Linked DNA regions of Gluconacetobacter diazotrophicus PA1 5. The protein of the gene in region 1 binds, or shares a complex with, the protein of each later gene. Links are inferred from orthologs where the notes say so. Each region holds a gene or a part of one and is shown on either strand. Other genes may lie near its edges.

Region 1 (4,738 bases):
CGGGCGGATGTTCCGCGAACCTGGCATTCCGATGGTGGCGATGGCCACCGCCCATCCGGCCAAGTTCCCCGACGCCATGGAACAGGCGACCGGCATCCGCCCGGCCCTGCCGCCGGCGCTTGCGGATCTATTCGACCGGCCGGAACGTTACGAAGTCGTGGCCGCGCGGCTGGACGTGGTCGAGGACCGGGTTCGGGCGGCGGTGCTGAAGAACGCCTGAACCGCCCTTTTCCCATCTCTTCGGACGTCCGGCCCCGCCGGCCGGACCGTCACGCAGGACCCTGATGACCGACCAGATCAACGTCACCCGCCTTCCCTCCGGCCTGACCGTCGTCACCGAACGCATGGAGCGCGTGGAAACCGTGTCGTTCGGCGCCTATGTCGCCGCCGGCACGTGCAACGAGCATGCCGAGGAAAACGGCGTGTCGCACTTCCTGGAACACATGGCGTTCAAGGGAACGGACAGCCGCACCGCCGCCGGCATCGCCGAGGAAATCGAGAACGTGGGCGGCCATATCAACGCCTACACCGCGCGCGAGCATACGGCCTATTACGTCAAGTTGCTGAAGGAGGACCTGGCACTGGGCGCCGACATCATCGGCGACATCCTGACCCACAGCAGCTTCGCCCCCGACGAGGTCGAGCGCGAGCGCGGCGTGATCCTGCAGGAAATCGGCCAGGCGAACGACACGCCCGACGACATCATCTTCGACCATTTCCAGGAAACCGCCTTCCCCGAACAGCCGATGGGCCGCCCCACCCTGGGCACCGAACCGCTGATCCAGGACATGAGCCGCGAGACCCTGATGCGCTACATGCGCACCCATTACACCACCGCGAACACCGTGATCGCGGCGGCGGGCAACCTGCACCACGCCGATGTGGTGGCCCTGGCCGAACGGCATTTCCGCGACCTGCCGGCGCTGGACAGTTCGACCGGCTTCGATTCCCGCTATCTGGGCGGCGAGTTCCGCAAGGAGAAGGAACTGGACCAGGCCCATGTGGTGCTGGGCTTCCCGTCGGTGGGCTATGGCGACCCGGACTACTATCCGGTCCTGCTGCTCTCGACCCTGCTGGGCGGCGGCATGTCGTCGCGCCTGTTCCAGGAAATCCGCGAGAAGCGCGGGCTGGTCTATTCGGTCTATTCCTTCAACGCTCCGTTCCGCGATGGCGGCCTGTTCGGCATCTATGCCGGCACGGGCGAGGACCAGGCCGACGAACTGATCCCCGTCACGCTGGAGGAGTTGCGCAAGGTGCAGGGCCATGTCGGACAGGACGAGCTGAACCGCGCCCGGGCGCAGTTGAAGTCCTCGCTGCTGATGTCGCTGGAAAGCACCGGCAGCCGGTGCGAACAGCTTGCGCGGCAGTTGCAGGTGTTCGGCCGCCTGATCCCGACCGCCGAAACGGTGGAGCGGATCAACGCCGTCACCATCGCTGACGTGCGGCGGGTGGCCACGCGGCTGTTCCGGGGCAAGCCCACCCTGGCCTCGCTGGGGCCGGTGCGCAACATTCCCGGCATCGCCGCCATTGCCGAGGCCCTGGCGGCATGAGCACCGATCCGCTCGACCTCCTCGGCACCCTGATCGGCAAGGCCCGGGCGGCCGGTGCCGACGCGGCGGATGCCGTCTACATGGCGCGGACCACGCACGGCGTGCAGGTCCGCAACGGCCGGACCGAGGACCTGGAACGGTCCGAGACCAGCGACCTGGGGCTGCGGGTCTTCGTCGGCCGCCGCTCGGCCATCGTCTCGGCCACCAGCCTGGACCCGGAACGCTTCGACCCGCTGGTCGCCCAGGCGCTGGCCATGGCCCGCGTGGTGCCCGAGGACCCGCATTCCGGCCTGTCCCCCGACGCGGTGCAGGGCTTCGTGGACGCGGCGGGGATGGACCTGCTGGACCCGGCGCAGCCCGACACCGCCGCCCTGCTGGACCGCGCGCGCGCGGCCGAGGACGCGGCGGTATCGGTCGCGGGCGTCACCAACAGCAATGGCGGATCGGCCTCGTCGGGCCTGTCCGACATCATCCTGATGACCTCGGCCGGGTTTTCCGGCCGCTACGCCCGCAGCAGCCATTCGGTGTCGGCCAGCGTCCTGGCCGGACAGGGCACCGGCATGCAGCGGGATTACGACTATCACGCGACGGTGCATCTGTCCGATCTGGACGATCCCGCCAAGATCGGGCGCAGCGCCGGCGAGAAGGCGGTGGCCCGGCTGAACCCGACCCGGCCGCGCACCGGCAGCATGGCGGTGGTGTTCGACCCGCGCGTATCCTCCAGCCTGCTGGGCCATCTGGCGGGGGCCGTGAACGGCAGCGCCATCGCCCGGGGCACCTCGTTCCTGAAGGACCGGATGGGGCAGCGGATCATGCCGGCCGGCATCCACATCATCGACGACCCGACGCAGTCGCGCGGCCTGTCAGCCCACCCGTTCGACGGCGAGGGCATGCGCGCGGGCGAACTGGTCATCGTGCAGGACGGGGTACTGATGAACTGGGCGCTGGATTCCCGCAGCGCGCGGCAGGTCGGGCTGCCCGGCAACGGCCGGGCCAGCCGGGGGACCACGGCCCCTCCGGGACCGTCGCTGGGCAGCCTGTATGCCCGGCCCGGCACCGTGACACCGGCCGCGCTGATGGCGGACATTGCCGAGGGCATCTACGTGACCGAACTGATGGGATCGGCCATCAACGGCCTGACCGGCGATTACAGCCGGGGCGCCTCCGGCTTCATGATCCGTGGCGGCACGCTGGCCGAACCGGTTGCCGAATTGACCATCGCCGGCAACCTGAACGACATGTTTGCCCGCATGGTCCTGGCGGACGATCTGGTATTCCGCCGTGGCATCAACGCGCCCACGATCCGGATCGACGATCTGATGATCGCCGGTTCCTGACCCAGCGATACGGGATGGACAGATCCATGAGCACACCGACCACGCCCGCCCGTCCGCCCCGCCCCCGTCGCGCGGCGATCCTGCTGCTGGGCACCGCGTTGGCCGCGCTGCCGCTGCTGGGCCTGCCGCAGGGCGCCGACGCGCGTCCGGGCAGCGGCCTGTCGATGGGCAGCCGGGGATCGCGCACCTATAGCGCCCCCGCCCCGACGACGACCTCGCCCTACGGCGCCGCGCCGATGCAGCAATCGATCATGCCGCGATCGGCCCCGGGCTATGGCGGCGCGCCGTCGGCCTTTCCCCGCTCGCCCTATGGCGTGCCGTACGGCTCGCCCTACGCGGCCCGGCCGCATCCGTTCGCCAACGGGTTCCTGGGCGGGTTGCTGGGCGCGGGCCTGTTCGGCGTGCTGTTCGGACACGGGATCGCGGGCGGGCTGCATGGCGGCGGCAGCTTCCTGGGTTTCCTGATCCAGCTTGTCCTGCTGTTCCTGCTGGTCGGCTGGCTGGTGCGCCGGTTCGGCGGTGGCGCGCGCAGGACGGCGCCCATGCCCGCCGCCCCCTATGGCCAGGGCCCGTCCGCCGATCAGGTCACGATCACGCCGGACGATTACCGGGCATTCCAGCGCCTGCTGCTGGATATCCAGGCGGCATGGAGCCAGCGGAACCTGCCGGCGCTGCAACACATGGCGACGCCCGAAATGGTGGGCTATTTCAACGCCCAGTTGTCCGACCTGGCCAGCCGCGGCGCGCGCAACGTGGTGTCGGACGTGCGCTTCGAACAGGGCGACCTGTCGGAAGCGTGGAGCGAGAACGGCTTCGACTACGCCACCGTGGCCATGCGCTATTCGATGGTGGACATCACCACCGACATGACGGGACGGGTCATCGACGGCAGTTCGACAGAACGGGTGATGGTGACCGAACTCTGGACCTTCGTCCGCCCGACGCGCGGCGGGGCGTGGCTGCTGTCCGCGATCCAGCAGGGCCGGTAGTACCTCCCCCCAGAAATTCGCGAGCGAATTTCACAGGCAAGGCAGATCGCGATGAGGTGAATCACCTGATCCCGTGAAAATGCCCGCAAAACCACGCAATGGAGCATTTTATCAGAGTCTGGTCTGATAAATTGCTCTGGACACATCAATACCTGAAAGACCTGTCGATCTCTGAAATTCGCACGCGAATTTCAGAGGCAGGATAAGCGCGACCGATCACGAGATCCGGCAATTACCGGTCCAGATCGCAGAGGCGCAACCTCCATTCTTTTTTTATTTTGCATACGAACCCACTGGACGCCACATCAATTTCTAATACCAACGGTTATAGGTACTGACCCGTGTGTGCCCATTTCCTGAGTCCGATGGATCGGATGGTGTCAGGCAGGGCGGCAAGCTTGTTCCAGGCGGAACAGGCGGCGTCGATGATATGATCGATGCCGTCGAAGACGGTGTTGGACAGCCAGTTGGCGCGCAGGAACTGCCAGACATTTTCGACCGGGTTCAGTTCGGGCGCGCGGGACGGCAGGAAGATCAGGCTGATATTGCGGGGCAGCTTCAGCTTGTCGGTGGTATGCCATCCTGCGCGATCGAGCAGCACGACGGCGTGGGCACCGCGGACGACGCAGCGCGAGATTTCCTCGATGTGCAGTTGCATGCTGGCGGTGCCGATGAACGGGAGCGCCAGGCCGGCGGCTTTGCCACGCGCCGGACAGATCGCGCCGAACAGCCAGGCATTCTCGTAGCGCTGATCAGCCGGCTGGCGTGGCCGCGTGCCACGCCGGGCCCATTGTCGGACGATGCCGTTCTTATGGCCGATCCGGGCCTCGTCCTGGAACCAGATCTCGATCGGCTTGCCCTT
Region 2 (4,669 bases), 810 kb from region 1 along the record:
CGCTGCCGCAGGTGGTCGAACTGAATATCGGCCATTTCCTGATCGGCCAGGCGATCTTCGACGGGCTGCCCGCGGTCATTGCCAGGATGCGGGAGGCGATGGAGAGGGGGGCCTAACCCAGGGCCTTCTCGTACACCCGATGCCGCTTGCAGGGCTCGGGCACGATGCGCTCGATCAGCCGGCGCATCGGCATGTTGGTTTCCAGGATCCAGCCCAGTTCGATCATGCGATAGGGCAGCGTGCGCCCCCGGCGCATCAGTTCGCCGATGATCAGCGCGGGCAGGATGGCGCCCAGCGCCGTGCCTTCCAGGTCCTTGCTGACGCCCAGCAGGATGACGCGGGCGGAATGGAAGCGGTGGCGCAGCAGCCGCGTGACCAGCCGGACCCAGCCCAGCGGCGACGGCGCGCCGCCCAGGTCGCCCACGATGTCGTAGACGTTGGGCACCACCAGGGCCACGGCCACGGGCTCGCCCTTCTGCTCGATCAGCACGTAATGTTCGGGCCGCAGCAGGGGCTTCATCTGCGCGACCATGGTGCTGATATCCTCGCGCGTCAGGTCGACGGCGCCCCAGCTCCGGCGCCAGGCGTCGTTGTACAGGCGGCGCAGGATCTCGGCATCCTCGGCCAGATGGCCCTTGCGCAGGCCGCGCGTGGTGACGGTGCCCAGCCGGCCCTCGCCCAGGCGCAGGCCGGACGGCAGGGGCAGCGCCGCCTCGGCCTCGGGCCCCACCTGCATCTGGTAGGCCACCACGTCCATCGCCTTGGCGAAGCCGCAGGCCTCGACCAGCTTCGGCAGCCAGTGCGGGTGCCACGGCATGGCGATCATGGGGGGCATCTGGTGGCCTTCCACCATCAGCCCGTATTCGCCGTTATAGTTCAGCAGGAACGGGCCGCGTGCCACCTCCGCCCCCTGCTCGCGCAGCCACGCGCAGGCCGCGTCCAGCAGGGCGGCCACCACCGCGGCGTCGTCGATCGCGTCCAGCGCGCCGAAAAAGCCGACAGCCCGGCCCTCGCGCGGGGCCACCAGGTCGTCGATCTGCGCCGAGACGCGGCCGACCGGCCGGCCGTCGCGCATCGCCAGGAACAGGCGGGCACGGCCGTGCCGGAAGAATGCGTTCTTCTTCGGTTCGACCAGGTCGCGCTGCTCCATGTCCAGCGGCGGGACATAGCCCGGCTGGCCCGCGTAAAGGCGGCGCGGCAGGGCGACGAACACCGAAAGCAGGCGCCTGCCCTCGACGGGCACGATCGTGACCGGGGCCGCCATGGCAGAAGAACGTTCAGTCGGCATGTACAAGTTCTGCAGCTATCCCGTTATCGCCCACTATTCCGGGCACTGGACATAAAAAGACAGCTCAGAACACACAGGTCGAGAGGGTGTAAAGTTAAGATTTATTTCAGTTCGTATCCTGGAACGAGCGCCGGGGCCGCCGGCTATTTCCCGGTTCCCCCCACCGTCAGGCCGGTCATCTTCAGCGTCGGCTGGCCCACGCCGACCGGCACGCCCTGCCCGCTCTTGCCGCAGGTGCCGACGCCGGGGTCCAGCGCCATGTCGCCGCCGATCATCGACACCCGGGTCATCGCGTCGGCACCGTTGCCGATCAGGGTGGCGCCGCGCACCGGGGCGGTGATCTTCCCGTCCTCGATCAGATAGGCTTCCGACGCCGCGAAGACGAACTTGCCCGAGGTGATGTCCACCTGGCCGCCGCCGAAATTGACCGCGTACAGCCCGCGCCGGGTGGAGCGGATCATGTCCTCGGTCGAGGCGTCGCCGCCCAGCATGATGGTGTTGGTCATGCGCGGCAGCGGCGCGTGGGCATAGGACTGGCGCCGCCCGTTGCCGGTAGGGCGCACGCCCATCAGCCGCGCGTTCATCCGGTCCTGGATGTAGCCGGTCAGGATGCCGTCCTCGATCATCACCGTGCGGCCCGACGGCGTGCCCTCGTCGTCGATGGTCAGGCTGCCGCGCCGGTCGGGCAGGGTGCCGTCATCGACCACGGTGACGCCCGGGGCGGCCACGCGCTGGCCCATCAGCCCGGCGAAGGCCGACGTGCCCTTGCGGTTGAAATCGCCCTCCAGCCCATGGCCCACGGCCTCGTGCAGCAGGATGCCGGGCCAGCCGGCGCCCAGCACGACCTCCATCTCGCCCGCCGGGGCCGGTACCGCGTCCAGGTTGACCAGCGCCATGCGCAGGGCCTCGTCCACCGCGCCCTTCCAGACGGCCTCGTCCAGCAGGCGGGTATAGGAATAGCGGCCGCCCAGGCCGTGGCCGCCGCTTTCGCGCCGCCCGTCCTTTTCCACCACCACCGACACGTTCAGCCGCACCAGGGGCCGCAGGTCGGCCACGCGCGCGCCGTCGGCGCGGATGATCTGCACCGCCTGCCATTCGGCGGCCAGCGAGGCCGAAACCTGCACCACCCGGGAATCGCGCCCCCGCGCGTAGGCGTCCAGCGCCGACAGCAGGGCGGCGCGCGACGCGAAATCGGTCTCGCCCAGCGGGTTGGTGTCGCCGTACAGGTGCCGGTTGGTGGCGTGGGGTGCCGCGGCCATGGTACCCGACCGGCCGGCGCGCACCTGCGTCACCGTGTCGGCCGCGCGCTTCAGGGCGGACTCGCTCAGTTCGTCGGCATGGGCGAAGCCGGTTTCCTCGCCCAGGATCGCCCGCAGCCCGAACCCCGACGACGTGTCGAACGTGGCCGACCGGATGACCCCGTCATCCAGCGAGATCATCTCGCTCTCGCGGTATTCCAGGAACAGCTCGCCGTCATCCATGCCTTCCAGCGTGCGGCGCACCAGCGCCTCGGCCTCGGCCCGGCCCAGGGTCGCCCCCGCACGGTCGAAGAACAGCCGGTCGGTCGCGGTCAGCGGGTTCAGGATCGGGGTGGTGGTGGGCATGGGGCACAAACTCCGGATGACGGCGTGGCCGGGTGGGCGTCGCCATCTTTTCATAATCGGATTCCGATGTGGGGCGAAACCGCCCGATTGACCAGTGCCCCTTCCACGGCGGTGTCTGCCTGGTCCTTTCCATCGGGCGGTGGGAAGCCGCAATCCCCGATTGACACGCTGTTACACTCTCGTTACGTGCTTGTTGAGAATGATTATCATTCGTGACAAATTATGTCAAATTTTGCGGGGCACGCCAGAATGATTGTCCACAGGAAATATCGCGTCGAAAAAATCCGGGGGGACCGTTTCCAATCTTACCCTCTGCGGTACCACCCTGCTGCTGGGGGCCCAGTCCGTCGCCCATGCTGCCGACACGCTGAAGCGCGACGAGAAAAAGAAGAAGACGCACGACCCCGCGATCCACCAGCAGGGTCGTCCGCTTCCGGCGCACGAGGAAATCGACGTCGTCGGGCAGTGGCAGCACCGGTCGCCCAAATTCACCGCCCCGCTGCTGGACACGCCCAAGAGCGTGACGATCATTTCACGCGAATTGCTGGACCAGACCGCATCCCACACGCTGGTCGACGCCCTGCGCAACGTCCCGGGCATCACGATGGGGGCGGGCGAAGGCGGGAACCCGGTCGGCGACCGGCCGTTCCTGCGCGGTTTCGATGCGCAGTCCAGCACGTTCGTCGACGGCCTTCGCGACGTCGGCGCGCAATCGCGCGAGACGTTCAACGTCGAGGCCGTGGAGGTCATCAAGGGCGATTCCGGCGCGATCAGCGGGCGGGCGGGTGCCGGCGGGTCCATCGTGATCGACAGCAAGATGCCCAGGCTGAAGAACTCGCTCGATGCCAGCCTGGGCTTCGGCAATGCCGGTTACAAGCGCGGGACGCTGGACGGCAACTGGCAGTTTTCGCGGACCGGCGCCTTCCGCCTGAACCTGATGGGCGACGACGAAAACAAGGCTGGTCGGGGACCCACAGAATTCAAGCGGTATGGGGTGGCGCCCTCGGTCTCGCTGGGGCTGGGCACGCCCGACCGGGTCACCCTGATGTATTACCACATGCAGAACGACGACCTGCCCGATGTCGGCATTCCCTACGACAATCCCACCTTCAACGCCCGCACCGACGGCGCCCCGCGCCTGATGACGGCCGGCAACGGCGCGCCCGTCAAGGTCCCGTTCGACACCTGGTACGGCCTGGTCAACCGCGATTCCGACCAGGATTCGATCGATATGGGCACGCTGCGGCTGGAGCACGATTTCAACAGCCACCTGCATATCCGCAACACGACGCGCTATTCCGAGACCAGCCAGAACGACCTGTGGACCATGCCGGACGACAGCCAGGGCAACATCTATTACGGCTATGTCTACCGGCGTCTCAACAGCCGCGTCTCGACGTTCGATACGGCCATAAACCAGACCGACTTCTATGGAACGGTGTCCCTCCTGGGGTTCCGCAACCAGTTTTCGACCGGCATGGAATTCACGCGCGAACAGGGCAAGAACGATACCGACACGGCTTATGTGAACGGCGTCAACGTCGCGTCCGGCACGAATTTCACGCATTGCGCCACGGCGCTCGCCTTCACGTCCCATACCTGTACAACGCTTTCCAATCCCAATCCCAACGATATGTGGACCGGCGATATCCGCCGGACGGGAAACCCCAACAGCACGCGCATGGATACCAAGGCGGTCTACCTGACCGACACGGTCACCTTCATGCCGCAGCTTCTGGGAAATTTCGGCGTCCGGCTGGACAATGTCCAAAGCACG

What was found.
Region 2: the proteins of GDI_RS09970 (region 1) and tldD are in contact, whole or in part, in a solved structure (PDB 5NJ9), measured with the Escherichia coli proteins. The link is inferred for Gluconacetobacter diazotrophicus PA1 5 from one-to-one orthologs.

The regions. Positions count from the first base shown.
Region 1 is NC_010125.1:2,138,871-2,143,608, forward strand. The notes cover bases 718-3,716. They hold GDI_RS09970 (TldD/PmbA family protein), read left to right. Parts: upstream 718-1,546; coding sequence 1,547-2,887; downstream 2,888-3,716. Other genes in these bases: GDI_RS09965 (M16 family metallopeptidase), read left to right, coding at 718-1,550; GDI_RS09975 (Tim44 domain-containing protein), read left to right, coding at 2,914-3,716. Also shown: thrC (threonine synthase), read left to right, coding at 1-220; more of GDI_RS09965, read left to right, coding at 285-717; more of GDI_RS09975, read left to right, coding at 3,717-3,876.
Region 2 is NC_010125.1:1,332,023-1,336,691, forward strand. What follows is about bases 663-3,592. They hold tldD (metalloprotease TldD), read right to left. Parts: upstream 2,893-3,592; coding sequence 1,432-2,892; downstream 663-1,431. Other genes in these bases: GDI_RS06340 (GNAT family N-acetyltransferase), read right to left, coding at 663-1,264; GDI_RS06350 (TonB-dependent receptor), read left to right, coding at 3,146-3,592. Also shown: GDI_RS06335 (pyridoxine 5'-phosphate synthase), read left to right, coding at 1-116; more of GDI_RS06340, read right to left, coding at 113-662; more of GDI_RS06350, read left to right, coding at 3,593-4,669. UniProt on the Escherichia coli protein: Metalloprotease involved in CcdA degradation. Suppresses the inhibitory activity of the carbon storage regulator (CsrA).